Regions from separate parts of the Terribacillus aidingensis genome, predicted to be linked through region 2. Evidence: riboswitches for the same ligand, from Rfam matches in the RefSeq annotation. Region 2 holds a riboswitch; each other region holds the start of a gene.

Region 1 (6,207 bases), 1.7 Mb from region 2:
CGGTCGTCACTTTTTCACCGTCAATCACAAGCGGGTACGATTCTCCCATCACCTTTTGTACCTGCTCCAGCGCTTTATGGAAAGCCTGCTGCTCTTTTTCCTCTGTAAAATCGGTGAACGGTTCATGTTTATAAGGTGTCGTCATGATCAATCGCTCCTTTTCTTCTATTTTTGTGTCATACCTTTGAATGCGAATGCAATATTCGCTGGCCGCTCGGCCAGTCTGCGCATGAAGTAGCCATACCAATCATCCCCATAAGGCAAGTAGATCCTGACTTTATAGCCTTGCTTGACCAGCTCCTGCTGCAGCTGCTGCCGCATGCCATACAGCATTTGAAATTCAAATTTGTCTTTCCCTATCCCTTTTTCCAGGGCATAATGTTTAGCAAAGGAAACCATCCGATCATCATGTGTTGCAATCGCAGTATAACTGCCGCTGTCCAGCTGTTTAGCAATCAGCTTGCGATAATTCGCATCTACATCCCGTTTTTCCGGGAAAGCGACCGATTTTGGCTCTTTATATGCCCCTTTGACTAAGCGGATGAACGGCTGCAGATGCTGCATCCTGTCCAAATCATCACTGCTGCGATAAAGATACGCCTGGATGACGGTACTCACATTTTGAAACTCAGCTTTGAGTTCTTGGAACAACTCCAGAGTCTTTTGACAGCGTTCCGAATCCTCCATATCAATCGTCACCATCACATCCAGACGATCGGCAGCCGTCAGGATGCGGCGAAGATTCAAACGGACAAGCTCTTCACTGATATCAAGTCCCAGTGACGTCAATTTCAAGGATACTTGCGCATCCAGATTCGCCGCTTTAATCATCTCCAGAGCTGCGACTGCCTCGCCAGCTCGTTCTACAGCTGTTTGCGGATCAGCCACGTATTCACCAAGATGATCTACTGTCACACTCATCCCTGTTTGATTCAACTTCTGGATGAATGGTACTGCTTGATCGAAGGACACACCTCCGACGATTTTTCCTTTGACCATTCGAATGCCATATAAATTAGCCAATTTGTTCAACGGCTGATTCTTTGATAAATACAAGAAAAAATTGCGAGATAAAGCTTCCAACTGTGACACCTCCCAATCCACTTGCACATGTGCTATATCTTTATTGTAGAAATCTATTGAAGGGCTTTCAATATGCAGAAAAGACAAACAATTTTAGCTTTTTTGTGTAAAATACACAAAAATATCTTGTGAGGAAAGTTACATTTTAGGGTTGGCTGGTTTACTGCAGGGTACTTTTGGAAAAAGGTACATAGCTGCCGACCCCATCCGATAACTACTATATTAATAATGGAGGGCTTCTTGTGAAAAAGCGTAAATGGATTTGGATCGGGGGAGCAATCCTCATTATTGGAATTGCCATTGGAGGGTATTTGATGGAGAGACAACCACTGCGCAAGCTTGCTCAAGACGATGATCTGCTTATAGGCTCTTCGATTCGCTATGATGCCCTGCTGGAGGATGATACATACCAGAAACTGGCTACCACAGAATTCTCCAGCTGGACGATCGAGAATGAAATGAAAATGGATGCCATGCAGCCAGAGCAAGGAGCCTTCAATTTTGTTAAAGTAGATAAGATGGTGCTAATGGCAGAAGAGCATGATATCAAACTCAGAGGACATGTACTTGTTTGGGGAGAAGCGCTGCCCGCATGGGTATCTCAACAGGCTGTAGATCGCGCTTCCGCAGAGCAAGTGCTCAAAACCCATATCCAAGAAATTGTCACTCATTATCAAGGCCGCATCGACACCTTTGATGTTGTCAACGAAGCGTGGAATGATGATGGTACCTTACGGGATACGATTTGGCTCCGCACGATTGGACCTGATTATATTCCCCTCGCCTTCCAGTGGGCTCGTGAGGCCAATCCAGATGCTAAGCTGTATTACAATGACTATGGTAATGAAATGTCCAACGCTAAATCAGAAGCGATGCTGGAAGCTTTGAGCAATTGGAAACAAGAAGGTATCCCAATTGACGGTATCGGTATGCAAACGCATGTAGATGCTGCTGACCCCCGCTTTTCCAAGGATCGCATCCAGGAATGGTTCACCCGTATAGAAGATGCAGGCTTTGAAATCGCTGTGACGGAAATGGACGTAAAGCTGCAAAATCTCAACAATGGGGATGCCAAGAATGTCCAAGCTGAACGGTACGGAGATGTGATGGAAGTGTGTCTGGATACACCAGCCTGCGGGGAGTTCACTGTCTGGGGCATATCAGATAATCATAGCTGGGTTACCGAGCAGGAATCTCCAAATGGCAAACCGCTCCTCTTCGATGAAAACGGGCAGCCGAAGAAGGCTTATAACACATTGAAACGAAAACTATTATTCTAAGCAAGGAAGTGATACATCATGCAAACTTCAGAAATCATTTGGCTAATCGCTTCCACAGTCATTCTGCTCGTTCTATATGGGTTGGCCCGGAAACATCTAGCTGCTAAGTATTTGCTGCTGGCTGCCTTTCTTGGTATCAACCTTGTCTACTTGATTTGGCGGACGGCATTCACATTGCCGACAGTCGGGATACTCAGTCTGATAGTCGGAATCCTGCTGCTGGTGACGGAATGGGCTGGATTTTTACAATCCGTCGTTTTCACCATCCTCTCCTGGAAGCCGTTCAGGCGGAAAACCATTCCGCTTTCGGAATTCAAGGAACTGCCGACAGTCGATGTATATATTGCCACTTACAATGAACCAGCAGATCTTCTAAAGCGGACGATTGCAGCGAGCCAAATGATGACTTATCCGCAGGACAAGCTCAAGGTCTATGTCTGCGATGATGGAAGACGAGCAGATATCCGGCAATTGACTGAATCCATGGGTGCTTACTATTTAGATCGACCGGATAATAAGCATCAAAAAGCCGGGAATCTGAACCATGCGATGACTAAAACAGACGGCGAGATCATCGTCACGATGGATGCTGATATGGTACCGCGCGCCAATTTCCTTGAACGCACGCTCGGCTACTTTACCGATAATAAAGTCTCATTCGTCCAGGCACCGCAAGTATTCTATAATGCAGACGCATTCCAGTACAATCTGTTCTTCGAGGATAATATTACGAATGAACAAGACTTCTTCATGCGCCGTTTGGAGGAAGGAAAGGATCGCTTCAATGCAACGATGTATGTCGGAAGCAATGCTTTGTTCCGCCGAACTGCATTGGAGGAAATCGGGGGTTTCGCAACGGGCGTCATAACCGAGGATATGGCAACAGGCATGCTTCTCCAGACAAATGGGCAAAAAACAGTCTTTGTGAATGAAGCATTAGCTGTTGGCTTATCCCCTGAAACGTACGCCGACCTTCTAAAGCAGCGCGACCGCTGGTGCCGAGGCAATATCCAAGTCATCCGTAAATGGAATCCGCTCACAATCAAAGGTCTGAGCTTCATGCAGCGCTTGCTGTACATGGATGGAATACATTATTGGTTCTTCGGTATCTATAAGATGGTGTATTTACTGGCACCATTGCTGTTCCTGCTGTTCTCCATCTATAGTCTGCAAACCGATTTCTCGACTCTATTGCTGTTCTGGCTGCCGGCGTTCCTATCGTCACAGCTCGCGTTCCGCCGCATGGCAGATAACAAAAGGACGACGATTTGGAGTCACATTTATGAGGTGGCACTCGCCCCTTACATGGCTGTATCTGTTCTAACGGAACTATTCTTCCGAAAATCGATCAAATTCAATGTTACCCGCAAAGGAATAGTGAATAATCGCCGGCATTTTCTCTGGCGGACAAGCACACCATATGTGATTCTGCTTGCAATGAGCATTGCTAGTATGATTATGATCGGAATAGATTTGTTTACCCCTATACAGATTTACGAAAATGTCGAAATGCTCTATATCAATATTTTCTGGGTGCTATACAATGCTGTCGCACTTGTCATGGCTTTGATCATTTCGGTGGAACGGCCGCGCTTCCGAGAAGCAGAGCGCTTTGATGTGACGCTGGAAGCAGAGCTTCTGAATAGTCTTGATGAGAAGAAGCATCCCATACGAATCATTGACTTAAGCGAATATGGCGCAAGGCTGGAACTGCTTGATGCAAAAGCAGCCCATCTGCTGTCAGCCGGAAGTCCGCTGACGCTTTCCTCAGGTCCGCTGCAAGGCTTGAAGCTTCACAAGCATTGGGTTTCCCAGCAAGGAAAAAGCTATTATGCAGGCGTATCCTTCCAGGATGTCACGCAGGAACAGTACCGTGCCCTTATCAAACTCCTGTTCGTCGATGCACCAGACATATATACGAGCAGGGAATATGTAAATTCAACACTATTGCATGCAGTTTCCCGCTTCTTCCGTCAAACACAAGTCGAACCAAAACAATCCGAGCGGCAGAGCATCAGGGAAACAATCTCGGTTCCTGGCGTCCTCTATTTTGCTGATACTGGTAAAATAGAAACCACTCTTATTGATTACAGTCTGAGCGGCTGCCAAATCGAACTGAAGAAACCGATTAAACCAGGTCAAGTACTGCGTCTGCACGCCAATCACAACAGCTTCCGCGAAAGTGATGTACGTGTCCAATGGGTGCAAAAACGCGGACGAAAATATTTAGCAGGTTTGCGATTCCTGACCGAGACAGCTGAATCGGATACTGCGTAAATAAATATGGACATCTAAACAATAAATGATATATTATGACAATAGAAAATGAAGCTTCGACTCTTTATCTGTATGTGGGCACTTGGGTAAAGAAGAGCTACTAGTGCAACCGCCATTTTATTGGCGGTTGTTTTTTATTTTGAATAAGAAAGTAGGTTTTACATGCAACTCCGGATCTTGTTGACATTTCTTTTATGTAGTTTTATGGCATTATCCTTTACAGCATCGTCCTCTATTCCTTTGACCGATGGTTCAATTCTGCTTTTAGCCATTTTTTCCATCCACGCCGGAAGCTTTGCCAGACAATTTATCACGTTGCTTATGCTTAGTCTTTCTTTTGGTTTCTTTCTACTTTTCTATGCATTATTCACGCATGCATCTTTGACAGAACAGGTTTATTATTTGCTTCGCCATATTCTCGTAACTGTTAGTATGGTTTTAATTTGGCTTACCTATGGAATAACATCACGCTATCGTAACGAAAATATAGCATTAAAAGAGAAGATCCAAGCACTTGAAAAATATGCTGGTTCTTCCCAATTACTAACTTTGACTGAATTTAAGAGTCGTGTGAAGTTGATTTCGACCGGGACGAAACGACGTAATGAACAAAATTATTATGTTTTTGCTTCCATCGTTACTCCTGATAAAGTGCTAGAAACAACAAACTCTATTTCCCACATTGTAAGTGAGGGGATTTTAAGCTCGATACGCGCCGAATTCGACTTAGTCACACAAGTAAAAGAAGAGCAATTCCTTATCTTCCTTCAGAACACCAATGAAGCAGGGTGTCAAATCGTAATTGACAGATTGATGGGTAAACTTCGGAATCAATTTAATCTAATTGATCCTCCTCTCATATGTGAAACTGTACTGGAGGAAGAGATAGAATCTATCTTAGAGATAACCCAGCCATTCAAAGGAGCAGCAGGATGAAGATTATTCTAGTAGCAGTTATGGCCTTTTTCTGGATTCTACTCATCTATTATTCCATTCTTACAATCGCCGGCGTTTTACAGCGATTGAAAAGGAAAGAAGAAATTACTTTACCGTCCTATCCTTCTATTGCTGTTTTAATTCCTGCGCATAATGAAGGAGTCGTGATAAAGCAGACTTTAGAAGCCATGATTCGACTAAAATACCCAGGAGCATTGGATGTCTATGTTTTGGATGATTCCTCTACAGATGACACAGCCGAGATCATTCAAAAATTCAGCAGTACTTTCTCCCGTATACATTATTTAAAAGTCCCTCCTGGGTCTCCGAAAGGAAAATCAAGAGTACTTAATTATGGGTTATCTGTAACGACATCCGATTATTTCATTGTCTTTGATGCAGATAATCAGCCCGCTGAAGACAGTGTGTTGGAATTGATTCACGCTGCAGAACGTACTCCTGACGCTGGGGGAGCAGTAGGATATGTTAAGACTATCAATGCAGACCGAAATGTATTGACCAGAATGATCTCGATCGAATTTCAGGTCTTTCAGCTATTAATGCAAAGTGGTCGATGGAAGATGTTTAAAACAGGTTCCCTGGCAGGAACGAACATGCTGCTTCGAAGAAG
Region 2 (6,207 bases):
TTTCTCCGGATAACCGACGGCAATCCCGAACAGCGGCAATACATGTGCAGGTACGCCGAGGCTTGCAGAAACGCCTGCCAGATTATTTCGGAGCCCGCCTATGTAACAAATGCCCAATCCCATCGATTCTGCTGCAATGGCTAGATTTTGGGCGGCCAGTGAGGCGTCGATAGTACCGATCAGCAAAGCTTCCGTGCCTTGAATCGTTTCGGAAATATCGGCTCGCAAATTTTTAGCCATTTCCTTATGGCGGTAGAAATCAGCACAAAAAACAAAGAAGTGGCCATTATTAACGACGTACTCCTGGCTGCCAGCATATGTGCTAAGCTCCTTTTTCACTAAAGGATCGCTCACACCAATGATCGAATAGGCCTGGAGGAAGCTCGACGTGGATGCTGCTTGAGCAGCGGAGACAAGTTCCTTTATCTGTTCCTCTGTAAGGCGCTCGGTCGTAAATGATCTTACTGATTTGTGGCTAAGGATGGTTTGCAAAACATCAGACATCGTATTCTCCCCCTTTTTTATAAGGATACACAAATTTGTCACATTTGTAACTAAAAATGTTTGCGCTTTCATAAATAGAATCAGTCAAGCTGATGAAGCATATACTGTCATGATTCTACATACATACAAGTGAGGTGGGAGCATGGAGACATTCATGACTATTTTATCCGTATTCGTAGTAGGAGGCTTGCTCCTCCTGCGGGGATATGCCATGTCATATCGAAGGAAGAACAGGAGGGATAGAGATGGGGAAGAGTGAACAGCTGGCGGATTATTGGATGCAGGAAGTCGACGGGAAGAAAGCTGGGAATTGGCTCGTAAACCGAATTGCTTCCCATGAAAAGGATGGAGCGAAGGTTGCCCAGATTCGAGGAGAAGGAATAATCCTGAGCGAAGAGCATGATGGGGAAGAAGATATCATTACCTACCGCTTATGTGCAACTTTTCTCGTGCATAAGCAGCATGCTACGTATCATGAAGAAGAAGTGCATACACATATAGCACGTATGCGTGATGGGCAGATTATTCATGATGAGCGAGTAGAGGATGCTGTTCAGCCTCATGTCCAGGGACTTGTCGTCTATGAAAGCAATGATCAGGATTTTGACCGGCAATTCACCTACGACAGACGAGCGGCGGTTCAGTATGCCGAGCGATGGTGGAATGATTATAACCCTGCCTATAAGAAATTTGAAGTAGACTGTACAAATTACGTTTCCCAGTGCCTGCGGGCGGGCGGAGCACCAATGCGGGGAGAACCGGATCGGAATTCAGGATGGTGGTTTAATGGAGAAAATTGGAGCTATAGTTTTACAGTGGCGAATGCTTTGCGGTGGTATTTGAGCGGATCAAAACAAGGGTTACGAGGCAAGGAAGTAGCCGATGCAAGACTGCTGCGGCCTGGGGATGTGATTTGCTATGATTTTGAGGGTGATGGGAACTACAATCACAATACGATAGTGGTAGCCCGGAACGCGCAGGGTGAGCCATTGGTGAATGCTCATACTGCCAACAGCAGAATGCGTCATTGGGCTTACGTTGATTCCCCGGCATATACAAAGAACGTTGTATATAAATTTTTCCAGATTGGGCTATGATCTCTGCTATGCTATACTGGTAAGGTTGAAAGTAGAAAAGCAGAGGTGAAAGTATATGCCAAGACATATCGTACTATTCCAGCCAGAAATTCCAGCTAATACAGGGAACATTGCTCGTACCTGCCTTGCGACAGATACGGCTTTGCATCTGATTCGTCCGCTTGGTTTCTCGACGGATGACAAAATGCTGAGAAGATCAGGATTGGATTATTGGCATGACGTGGATATCCATTACTACGATAGTATAGAAGAGTTATATGAAAAATTTCCGGAAGGTGTCTTTTATTATATAGAAAACTTCGGTACCAAGCATTATTCAGATTATGATTTCAGTAACACAGATCAAGATCTGCTATTCGTTTTCGGACGGGAGTCGACTGGCATTCCAAAGGATTTGCTAGTAGGAAAAGAGGAGCAATGCCTTCGTATTCATATGACAGATAAAGTTCGATCTTTGAATCTGTCTAATACTGCTGCAATTATCATTTATGAAGCTCTTCGTCAGCAGGGCTTCGATGGGTTATCCTAAACTGCACCTTGTGTGCAGTTTATTTTTTATAGTTGTTTAGACATGGATGAAAGGGAGTAAATATAGTACTTTAACCTGTTTTATTTGGTAGCATTATACTAATGTCACTTATATCCGGTGGATTTACTGAGGTAACGAGGTATAATGGAGTGCATGAATAATATGAGAGATTACACGCTATTGCTTCGGGCATTTGGGGATAAGCTTCGATATCTGAGAAAAAAACAGATGCTGACACAGGAGGAATTGGCTGGCATGGCGGGTTTTAATCGATCGTACTACTCCGATATTGAAAACGGTAAGCGAAATATTTCTTTTGTGGGCATCAGTAAGTTGGCGATAGCACTGAATGTGGAAATGGTGGACCTTCTGCCAACAAAAGAGGACTATTATAAGCTGCTTGATTTGTCAGCAGAACACAACCAGGAAACAATTACATACATATACGGCAGCACTGTTGAAAGGCAGTTACGCAAAACTTGAGGGGCTAAGGAATGAGATTCTATGCCAGCCAGTTGCGAAAATGGATTCTCAGGCTGCCAGATGTGGCAGCTTTTTTTGAAAAAGGAGAATGAAATTGATCTTAAAACGTAAACGCATCCAAGATATACTACTAGGTGATTTTTTGGGCAGTGACATTGTTCTGGCAGACAAGACAAAACTGGATAAAGGAACAGTCATTACTGCAGCTTTACTGGAACGGCTGAAGCACAACAGAGTGCCGTCCGTCATCGTGGAAACGGCGGAAGAGGAAACTGCTGATCTATTCAGTAAGGCTGATCGTCTCCAGCAGATGATCCTGCAGCTGCAAGAGAAAGAAATGGATCATCAAGCAACATATAAGCGGAGTATGGAAAAGCATTTTTACACAAATCTATCTTATATCGCTTTTGAGTACCGCTATGGAAAACTGCTTTATGAGGAAGAAAGCATCCGTTTCTTGAAGGATTTGTATATCAAAAGCCTGAAGACGATGGGAAGAAGCAGTCTTTGGCATATGCTTGAGCAAAGAGATCCGTACGCTTTCATCCATTCCTTGGACGTTTTTGTGATCGGCACGATGCTCGCTTATCATATGAATGTCGTTCAGCTGGATCTTTGTGCAACAGGATATTTATTTCACGATATCGGCAAGCTTGATATACCTCGGGAAATTCTTGATAAAACAACGTCACTGACAAAAGAGGAATATGAGATTGTACAAACACATACGGTCAAAGGAGAGACACTCCTGCATCAGGCAGGTGAGCCTTTACTCGGCCGCTATGCGCGAAGTCATCACGAACGGCTGAATCGACAAGGCTATCCGGATGGTGCTTATTTGCCGGAACTAGGAGTGGATTTGCAAATATTAGCTGTCGTCGACACGTTTTCTGCTTTGACCCTTTCCCGCACTTATCGGGAAGTCCTTCCTGCAGCAGAAGCTATTCAGCTGATGCTGGAAATGTCGGAAGCATATCCAAAGAAAATAGTGAAGAAACTGGCACAGCTTATGCATATTTTCCCTAATGATAAGAAAACAATTCAGCTTGATGATGTCATGCTGGATAAATATACGAATGAATCGTATATGGAAATAGGATGGAAGCAGAAGCCGTAAGCGTCGTTTATGGATTTGCTGGCATGATAGCCAAACCCTGGGCATACATTAAGGTAATCGCCTTTTGTTTAACAATGCCTGGGAGGTTAATGAATGATGAATATATTGGATAAGGTACAGCAGTATCGCCAGGAACAAGAGAAGCTCCACTGGGAAGGAACGCTCGCTGATTATCTGCGTTTGTTGAAAGACCGGCCTTATCTTGCTCAATCTGCACATTCCCGTGTATATAATATGATCAAGCATAAAGGCATTGAAGAAGAAGATGGTGTGAAAAAATATAGCTTCTTCAAGGATGCATTATTCGGTTTGGAAGAACCGCTTGAAAAGCTGGTAGAAGAATACTTCCATCCGGCAGCTCGGAGACTGGATGTACGCAAACGGATTCTTCTGCTCATGGGACCGGTAAGCGGAGGGAAATCCACGCTCGTCAGCCTGCTCAAACGTGGGCTGGAGGAATATACACTGACAGATGAGGGTGCAGTTTATGCCATAAAAGGCTGCCCGATGCATGAGGATCCGCTCCATCTTATTCCTGCTCATCTTCGCAAGGAATTCGAGGACGAATATGGAATCCGGATTGAGGGGAATCTTTCCCCATTAAATCTAATGCGTCTGGAAGAAGAGTATGATGGAAGAATAGAAGATGTCATTGTTGAACGGATTTTCTTTTCCGAAGATAAACGATCAGGAATCGGTACATTTAGTCCTTCCGATCCAAAATCACAGGATATTGCCGACTTGACTGGTTCCATTGATTTCTCCACAATCGCGGAATATGGATCAGAATCGGATCCCAGGGCTTATCGCTTTGACGGAGAGCTCAACAAAGCCAATCGCGGCTTGATGGAATTTCAGGAAATGCTGAAATGCGACGAGAAGTTTCTTTGGCATTTGCTTTCATTGACGCAGGAAGGCAACTTCAAAGCCGGCCGCTTTGCGTTAATCAGTGCGGATGAATTAATCGTGGCGCACACGAACGAATCAGAGTATCGTTCATTTATTTCCAATAAGAAGAATGAAGCATTGCATTCCCGGATGATCGTCATGCCGGTTCCTTATAATCTTAAGGTGGATGAAGAAGAGAAAATCTATCAGAAGATGATCTCGGAAAGTGATATTAAGGATGTCCATATCGCACCGCACACACTGAAGATTGCTGCGATGTTCACAATTCTTACGAGATTGAAAGAATCGAACCAAGGCGGTATCAGCCTGCTGAAGAAAATGCATCTTTATAATGGGAAGCAGCTGGAAGGATTCAGCGACGCAGATATCCAGGAACTGAAAAAAGAACACAGCGATGAAGGGATGAGCGGCATTGATCCGCGCTATGTGATCAACCGAATTTCCAGTACGATCATTAAAAAGGAAATGCGTTCGATCAGTGCATTGGATGTACTTCGTTCCTTGAAGGATGGCCTTAGCAGTCATGCATCCATATCGAAAGAAGACCGCGAACGTTACTTGAACTACATCGCAGTAGCACGTAAGGAATATGATGAAATTGCGAAGAAAGAAGTACAGAAAGCATTCGTCTATTCTTATGAAGAATCAGCTAAAACATTGATGGATAACTATCTGGATAATGTAGAAGCTTATTGTAATAAGACAAAACTGCATGATCCGCTGACAGGGGAGGAAATGCCTTCTGATGAAAAGCTGATGCGTTCCATCGAGGAGCAAATTGGGATTTCGGAGAATGCGAAGAAAGCTTTCCGTGAAGAAATCCTTATCCGAATCTCGGCGTATGCACGTAAAGGGAAAAAGTTCGACTATCAATCCCATGAACGGCTTAGGGAAGCAATCCAGAAAAAGCTGTTTGCTGATCTGAAGGATGTAGTAAAGATCACAACGTCCACAAAAACGCCAGATGAGCAGCAGTTGAAGAAAATGAATGAAGTAGTCGCAACATTGATCGATGAATATGATTATAATTCCACATCGGCAAACGACCTGCTCCGCTATGTAGGAAGTTTGTTGAACAGATAATAGATAAGCCGCCGGGATCCCGGCGGCTTATTTATGTGATTTATGCAGATAATAGTAAGAAACCTGCAAATATCGGAAGCAATACCATCGCTGTCTTCAAGTAGACTGGACGAACACGTTTTGTGAATTTGGCTCCGACATAGGAACCGATCATCGTTCCTGCAACTACTTCCAATAGTAATTTGATATCAAGGAAACCGAGCTGTGCATAGCCGACTCCGCCAGCCAAGGCGATTGGAATAATGATCATCATCGTTGTGCCTGCTGATTGCTGCGCGGACAGTCCGAGCAGGATAAGCAGTCCAATTTGGATGAATGGAGCAGAACCTATACCGAACAATCCGGATAGTGCACCTGTAATAATACCGAGCAATGCAGCGGAAATGAAATAAACAAGTTTGTTCTGGTAGATGAATGCACTTACTGTATTTTCTTTGTTGGAAGGTTTGCCCATCAGCAAAAGACGAATACATAGAACTACACCC
Region 3 (6,207 bases), 420 kb from region 2:
GTTGTACCGTAAGTGATGCGATTAATAGTAGTAGCTTGGTTTGGGATAAGGACGATTGAATTTAACAATTTAAATACATCTATAACATATTCCGATAAAAAAACATCAAACCTAGTGTGTCAAGGTTTGATGTTTTTTTGAGAAATGATATTACGTAAGGTAAGGACTGCTGCCAGCTGTTTCTTCTGACTTGTCAGCTACTTCATAGTACGTCCTAATATAAAGATCCCCTCTCCTATAAACCAGGAGAAATGGTTAGAGAGTGGAACAGAATCTTACAATTATACTTGTACTACTGTCGTCTTCATAAATAAGTCTAAGTGTTCTTTTAAGAATCCAACATAACGGTCGACTTCTTCTATTGTCGAGTATGGCGAGATTGCAAAAAATTTATGCGCATATATGGATATTCGATTGTTTGAGTTTGCTGCTTCCACGAGACGCTGCTTTTTTGTAAATCCAAAGTAGACGGTATCTCGTTCGGCTCCAATCATCTCTGCAAACCCGTCATTAAATTGATTAATTTCCGTCATTTCTTCTATAGTTAACAGTCCATTCAATTCACCATTCCATTTATTCTTCTCAGGATAAAAACGGAATGTTGTAATAGGAGAAACCTCATTCGTGATTGCCACATTCGGAAATTCCCTTTTTAGTGTCTCTCTAAATGCAATATTAACATGAATATAATTGGCTAAAAGCTTTTGATAGCCTTCAATTCCAAATGCTAGTAAAGATGCATAAATCGCCAAAGCACTTCCCATTCGCGAGCATTCGAGCGTGTAACCTGTATGATAACTACCATAACCGCGATTCCCAACATACGGCGTTTCTACTGCATCTAAATCAACATTCTTAAGATACTCTTTGTTTTTGATTAAAAATAAACTTGTGATATATGGCGTTTGTCCAAGCTTATGGAAATCAAAGACCATACTATCTGCAAGATTTATATTTTTAAATTTTTGTTGATAGGATTTCAATACCTCAATAACGTTGTCTGTAAATTGCAAAGTATTGCTTTCAAAGCTGTAATTATTAAAGAAAGTATACATGCCCCCCATAGCAGAGTCTGCATGGATATAAATTGGATCTATGCCATAGGTGCGTTCCATTTCTACCGCTATATGCTTAATCCCCTTAATGTCATCAACCCCAAATGTATCAGTAGTTCCCATTGTGGCAAGGACATAAAGCGGAACACCGCCTTTTGCAATAATATGCTCCATTTTTTCTTTTAAATCTTCTAGATTGATTGAATGATCAGCATTAACTTTCACTCGAATCATGTTTTCTATGCCAATCCCAGTTGCTTCTACAGATTTAAGCAGACTGTAGTGTGATAGCTCTGAACAGAAACAATAGAGATTTTGCGGTACACCATTTTGATTAGAGAACGGCTCGTAACGGGCAATGGCAAGACGTAAAGAGTTAAAGACAGCCCCTTGTCCTCCCCATGTTGTATATCCTGCGCTGATGCTTTCATCGTATCCGATAAGTTTGGATAGCATTGCAGCTACTTCGACTTCTGCTTTTGCTGCTGCTGGTCCCTCCACATCCCATAGATTATTACCATTAACTAAAACCATTACCAGATTACCAAGGATACTAGCAATATTGGGAAGGGGAGCTGCATTGGCTACATAGTTTCGATTGACGAACCGGTGCCCTTCTACTAATTTTAGAAGCTCCTGAACCACTTCCTCCATCGACACTCCTGTATTTGGAACAGACGCCTTTTGAATAACGCGATTATAGTAATCCTCCGTGTACTCAGGCATTTCTCCTAGCGTTAGTTTGTTAGGATCTTTTAATTCATCTATTTTTGTTAAAATCGACTTAAAAAAGGACAATAATTCCTCTCTTTGAAAGTCATTCCCGTCCATACTAGGATATAATTTTTGAATTTCCTTCATTATTTTACCTCCTAATGTCTAAATAATTATAGAAATTACTGATTGCGATTTTATGTATTAGGTAGAAAAGGGGATTGTTAGCTATAAGAACAAATTAAGACAAGCGCAAGTAATTTTCTCATAAGAAAAAGATCCCCTCCTTAATAAACAGATCAGAATGCTCTCTTTAATCTGTTTACTAAAAGGGGATCATCCCATATTAGATAAATTATGGAGAAGCCTTATATTTTCATTCGGTAAGGCGAATATTGTCAAACTGCTACCTTGACCTTTTATTCTGGCATTTTTAACTCGCTTTTACTTCCTCTGCTTTAACATCATCATTCTCTTTTAGTAGTTCGCCTACTACGTTTTTGTGGTTTATAAGATTTCTTGCTTTCTCAACCAGGTTTTGTATCGTATGAAGTTCCTCATCATTAATCTCAATTAGTTCCTCAAACATCTCCACCGATTCTCGTGAGATAGATGCAATCTCAACGATTGTTGTCATGATCTGTTGTGAAGCAGTAGATAATTCTTCTGTGTTTGCAGAAGAGTTCTCGTTGTTTTCAGCAATAATTTTTGTAGTAGATAGTATCTTTTCGAACATATTTCCAACCTCTAAAATGTCTGCATTCGTATCTTTAAATTCTTCGGTCCCCTGGTTCATTGACTTAACCACTATAGCTGTTTCTTCTTGTATATTTTTCACGATATGTGATACTTCTGAAGTAGATTGGCGAGTTTGTTCCGCTAATTTTCTTACCTCATCTGCAACAACAGCAAATCCTTTACCATTTTCGCCTGCTCGAGCAGCTTCTATCGCTGCATTCAGCGCCAGCAGATTAATTTGTTCAGAGATCTCTGTAATCACCTTAACAATACTGCTGATTTCATAAGATTTTTCTCCAAGTTTGTTTATGGCATTAGAGGTTGTATTTACTGTTTGATTAAATTGATCCATCTTTACCAAGGAATCTTTTAGTTTCTCATTTCCTTGCTGCGTTAATTCTAGCGTAGTAATGGATTGTTCTGAAATCTGATTAGATCTAACTGATAAATTTTCTATCGCTTGTGTCATTTCTTCCATGGAGGCAGCACTTTCTTCTGTGGCTACTAATTGTTTCTCTAATCCTCTGCCTACCTCGTCAATTGCTGCTCTGACAATATCAGCTTGTTCAGAAGCATATTCACCTGTTTCCGCAAGATTTACGCCTTTTTCATTCACATCTTTTGATAACGATAGTAGTTTCTTTTCTATATGGCTGAAGTTCTCAAGCTGCTGCTCATTCCCAGTGCGATTTAAAATAATTTCATCGCCACTGCCTGAAGTGTTAAATTGTGCACGACGTTTCAGTGCAACATATTGATAAGCAAAATAACCTAAAGCTATCAATAGAATGACTATTATTCCTATCAAGTAAAATTCCATGATAAATTAAACTCCTACTTTCTGTTTCAATCAGAATTATATTTTTATAGTTCTCTTATAATAATGTATGTTCCATCAGCTACATTCGCAGGAATGGCTTGCAGTTTGCTATTGTCTTTATACATATGAACAATATGATTACCTTCGATATCTTGGTATTTTTTCATGTTGTGATATTTTTCCATCACACGAATCGATTTAGGGTTTGTCGCTTCGCCCACTACTGCCTTCAGCCCCTGCTTCGCTGCTTTTGTAATCAATCTATTTCCTAATTGCTTAATTACTTCATGACGCTCTTGTTCAGCTATCACGCCCAACATAAATAGGTGCAACATATCCCCATCGGAAATATCTTTTCCGCTACGTCTTTTATAGTCTTCGATAAAGCGTTTATCTACGTCTTCCAGTACGTGAAGAATAACATTCATATCATAGAAAGAACCTTCGAATACATCCTCTCCGATAATTTCGGGTGCATTGGTATCACCGGCAAGTACACCTACAACATGATTATCAGTGTCTAGAGCGACTGCGCAATATCCTTGGTCTACAGTTGAATCCAAATAATCCTTGGTAAAAGCATAGAAATCTTCATACGCTATACTTAATTGTCCAACCATCGGTTCCTGAACCCATTTCCCTGCAACATCTACACCAATAAATGTACGGGCAAGACATTCGGCAGCTTTTTGAATCATTTCTGTTTGATTCTTTGTTAAAATTTCATATGTATACAATTCCTGTGTTGCTTGCATGTTTTAATCTCCCTTTTCACTGCAAATTTGGCGAACCGGATGTTACATAGAATGATTTACTTTATCCATAAACCTTCCCGTGAATTCAATTCTTTCAAGGGCGTTCCTAATTTGCACTTGAGCGATTTTAGAAGAAGGTTTTATTACAATTGTATCTTTAAAACCTAAAGTAGAATAGAATTGCATTGTTTGTTCCAACTGCGGTACAACCTTCGAAGGTACAGGTGTTTGATGAGTTCCATCGACAACAAAAGTATAATCCTTTCTAGATACTTTATTGATCGTATCCTGCAAATCGACCATATATCCTTCTGCATCTTCCTCCCTCATTAATCCATGCACCTGGACATGTACTTCTTTGGAATTTTCATCAATCGCCATCTTATACTTCTTTTTATCTACTACTATCATTTCGTTCGCTCCTTTTTCTATAGGCCTGGTAAAACTATAATTACCGCTTAAGTGTGAAAAAAGCTATCCTAATATAGACAAGGATAGCCAATGATATAATTTCATACTTGGCAACCCGACTATCATTATCCATACGGATATTAGACTCGTAGCTTTGCGTCCCTATCTTTCGATAAGTTTGCCTAATAATTTTGATTTATAGTTCTAAATACACCACGCCACAACTTCACGTTCCCTTTCGCATTATAAATTACTCATATTTTCTTGTCTAATTATAACTAATTCCCCTATTTATAGGTATATTAATTCATCAACCACCACTTAAAGGATGTTTTCGAAGGTCTTATTTACTATGCATTAAAACCACCTGCCTCCCTTATATCGGTCAACTACAGACAATTTAAATAGAAATTGTTAAATGTTTAAAGATGTTCACGATATAGTATCGTTCCAGCTAGTTCAAAAGAATAAGAGAGTCCCCATACAAACATTTAATCAATATTCCAAATATAATTGTTAACCAAAAAATCTCACCTCTGTTTCTCAATCTCAATTGGCTGGGTACTACTCGATTAGCTTTTTTCAAAACGGAAAAAATTGCCTCTTGTAAAGCTGTACACTTGAGAGGCTAGTAACTGCCTATATGTCTTATTCCTACCACTCATTACTTTCACTAATAAAAGAATGTTTTTATAGTGCACCACTTTAATTCTAAATGGGTGTTCATGTAGTACTGAATTTAAAAAAGGCGAACCACAAAGGAACGCCTTTCAGCCACTATATATTATTCAGATTGATCTGTATCTTCTTCTCTATCATCAGTATCTTGCTCTTGATCTTGATCTTGTTCCTGTTCTTGCTCTTGTTCCTCCATTTGCTCATCATCAGCTGGATCTTCATCGTCACCATCATTACATGCCGCCAACATAAGAACTGAAACCATTCCCAATGCTACCATCCATTTTTTCAGCATTGAAACCTCTCCCTTTAGAAAATTAAGGTACATAAGTAAGATACCAGAGGACTGTTAAGAAGAGGTCAATTCATTGTAAACAGGCTGTTAATGAGAACGATCATTATTGACGCTAATCGACATGAAAGAGGCAGTTATTTAACAATTTTAGTGAGCTACAGATTAATCTGTAGCTTTTTAATTCAACTGAAACACCTAGCTCTCTTGTTATATCTCGTAAGAGCCTTTAAGATTGCCTAGGTTGGTCGATATATATACCGTGCATATTAATTAATCAGAAAGAAATATCTTGGTTTGGGAGCCTTAATAGTTTTAAGCAGCTAATTAATATGTAGAGCTTTTTTTATTAGAAAGGAATTTAATCGTGAAAATCAAAACAAAACTTCTTGGTATAATTTCAATTTTAATATTTTCCTTATTACTAATTGGGGTTTCCTCCATCTTCATCAATTCTTCCATTACAGAGAAGAATGATATCCTAAAGGATAAAATGGAGTTTCAAAACAAAATCAAACATGTCCAGTATAGACTAGCTGGCTTATCGAATGATGAAAGAGGTTTTCTCATCACTGGCGAACAGGATTTCTCTGATGGAATGGAAGAGAAATCCGAGGATATCTTCTCAACTTTAGATGAATTGGAATCACTCATCCACAATAAGGATTATTTGACGAACGTAAATGATATTCGGGATAACTTTTCAGAGTTTTGGAGTATGAATCAGGAAGTAGTAACTCAATT

What was found. A riboswitch is a leader RNA that binds a small molecule or an ion and turns the genes downstream of it on or off. The one in region 2 is predicted to bind cyclic di-GMP.
Region 1: it holds a riboswitch for cyclic di-GMP, as region 2 does, so the genes downstream of both, ABXS78_RS13865 (hypothetical protein) here and ABXS78_RS05125 (HD domain-containing phosphohydrolase) in region 2, are expected to answer to the same signal.
Region 3: it holds a riboswitch for cyclic di-GMP, as region 2 does, so the genes downstream of both, ABXS78_RS02885 (hypothetical protein) here and ABXS78_RS05125 (HD domain-containing phosphohydrolase) in region 2, are expected to answer to the same signal.

The regions. Positions count from the first base shown of each region.
Region 1 is NZ_CP159996.1:2,629,334-2,635,540, forward strand. Features, by position in the region: gene pruA (L-glutamate gamma-semialdehyde dehydrogenase) at 1-145, opposite strand, end outside; gene ABXS78_RS13850 (proline dehydrogenase family protein) at 166-1,083, opposite strand; gene ABXS78_RS13855 (endo-1,4-beta-xylanase) at 1,326-2,363, shown strand; gene ABXS78_RS13860 (glycosyltransferase family 2 protein) at 2,382-4,640, shown strand; cyclic di-GMP riboswitch class II at 4,681-4,764, shown strand; gene ABXS78_RS13865 (hypothetical protein) at 4,803-5,576, shown strand; gene ABXS78_RS13870 (glycosyltransferase) at 5,573-6,207, shown strand, end outside.
Region 2 is NZ_CP159996.1:931,930-938,136, forward strand. Features, by position in the region: gene nfsA (oxygen-insensitive NADPH nitroreductase) at 1-504, opposite strand, end outside; gene ABXS78_RS05110 (amidase domain-containing protein) at 750-1,601, shown strand; gene trmL (tRNA (uridine(34)/cytosine(34)/5-carboxymethylaminomethyluridine(34)-2'-O)-methyltransferase TrmL) at 1,657-2,130, shown strand; partial or broken gene ABXS78_RS05120 (helix-turn-helix transcriptional regulator) at 2,293-2,496, shown strand; cyclic di-GMP riboswitch class I at 2,568-2,653, shown strand; gene ABXS78_RS05125 (HD domain-containing phosphohydrolase) at 2,708-3,730, shown strand; gene ABXS78_RS05130 (PrkA family serine protein kinase) at 3,827-5,722, shown strand; gene ABXS78_RS05135 (sulfite exporter TauE/SafE family protein) at 5,763-6,207, opposite strand, start outside.
Region 3 is NZ_CP159996.1:510,962-517,168, reverse strand. Features, by position in the region: gene ABXS78_RS02900 (pyridoxal-dependent decarboxylase) at 282-1,916, opposite strand; gene ABXS78_RS02895 (methyl-accepting chemotaxis protein) at 2,203-3,327, opposite strand; gene ABXS78_RS02890 (hypothetical protein) at 3,372-4,082, opposite strand; gene ABXS78_RS02885 (hypothetical protein) at 4,125-4,493, opposite strand; cyclic di-GMP riboswitch class I at 4,600-4,686, opposite strand; gene ABXS78_RS02880 (hypothetical protein) at 5,278-5,466, opposite strand; gene ABXS78_RS02875 (HAMP domain-containing methyl-accepting chemotaxis protein) at 5,831-6,207, shown strand, end outside.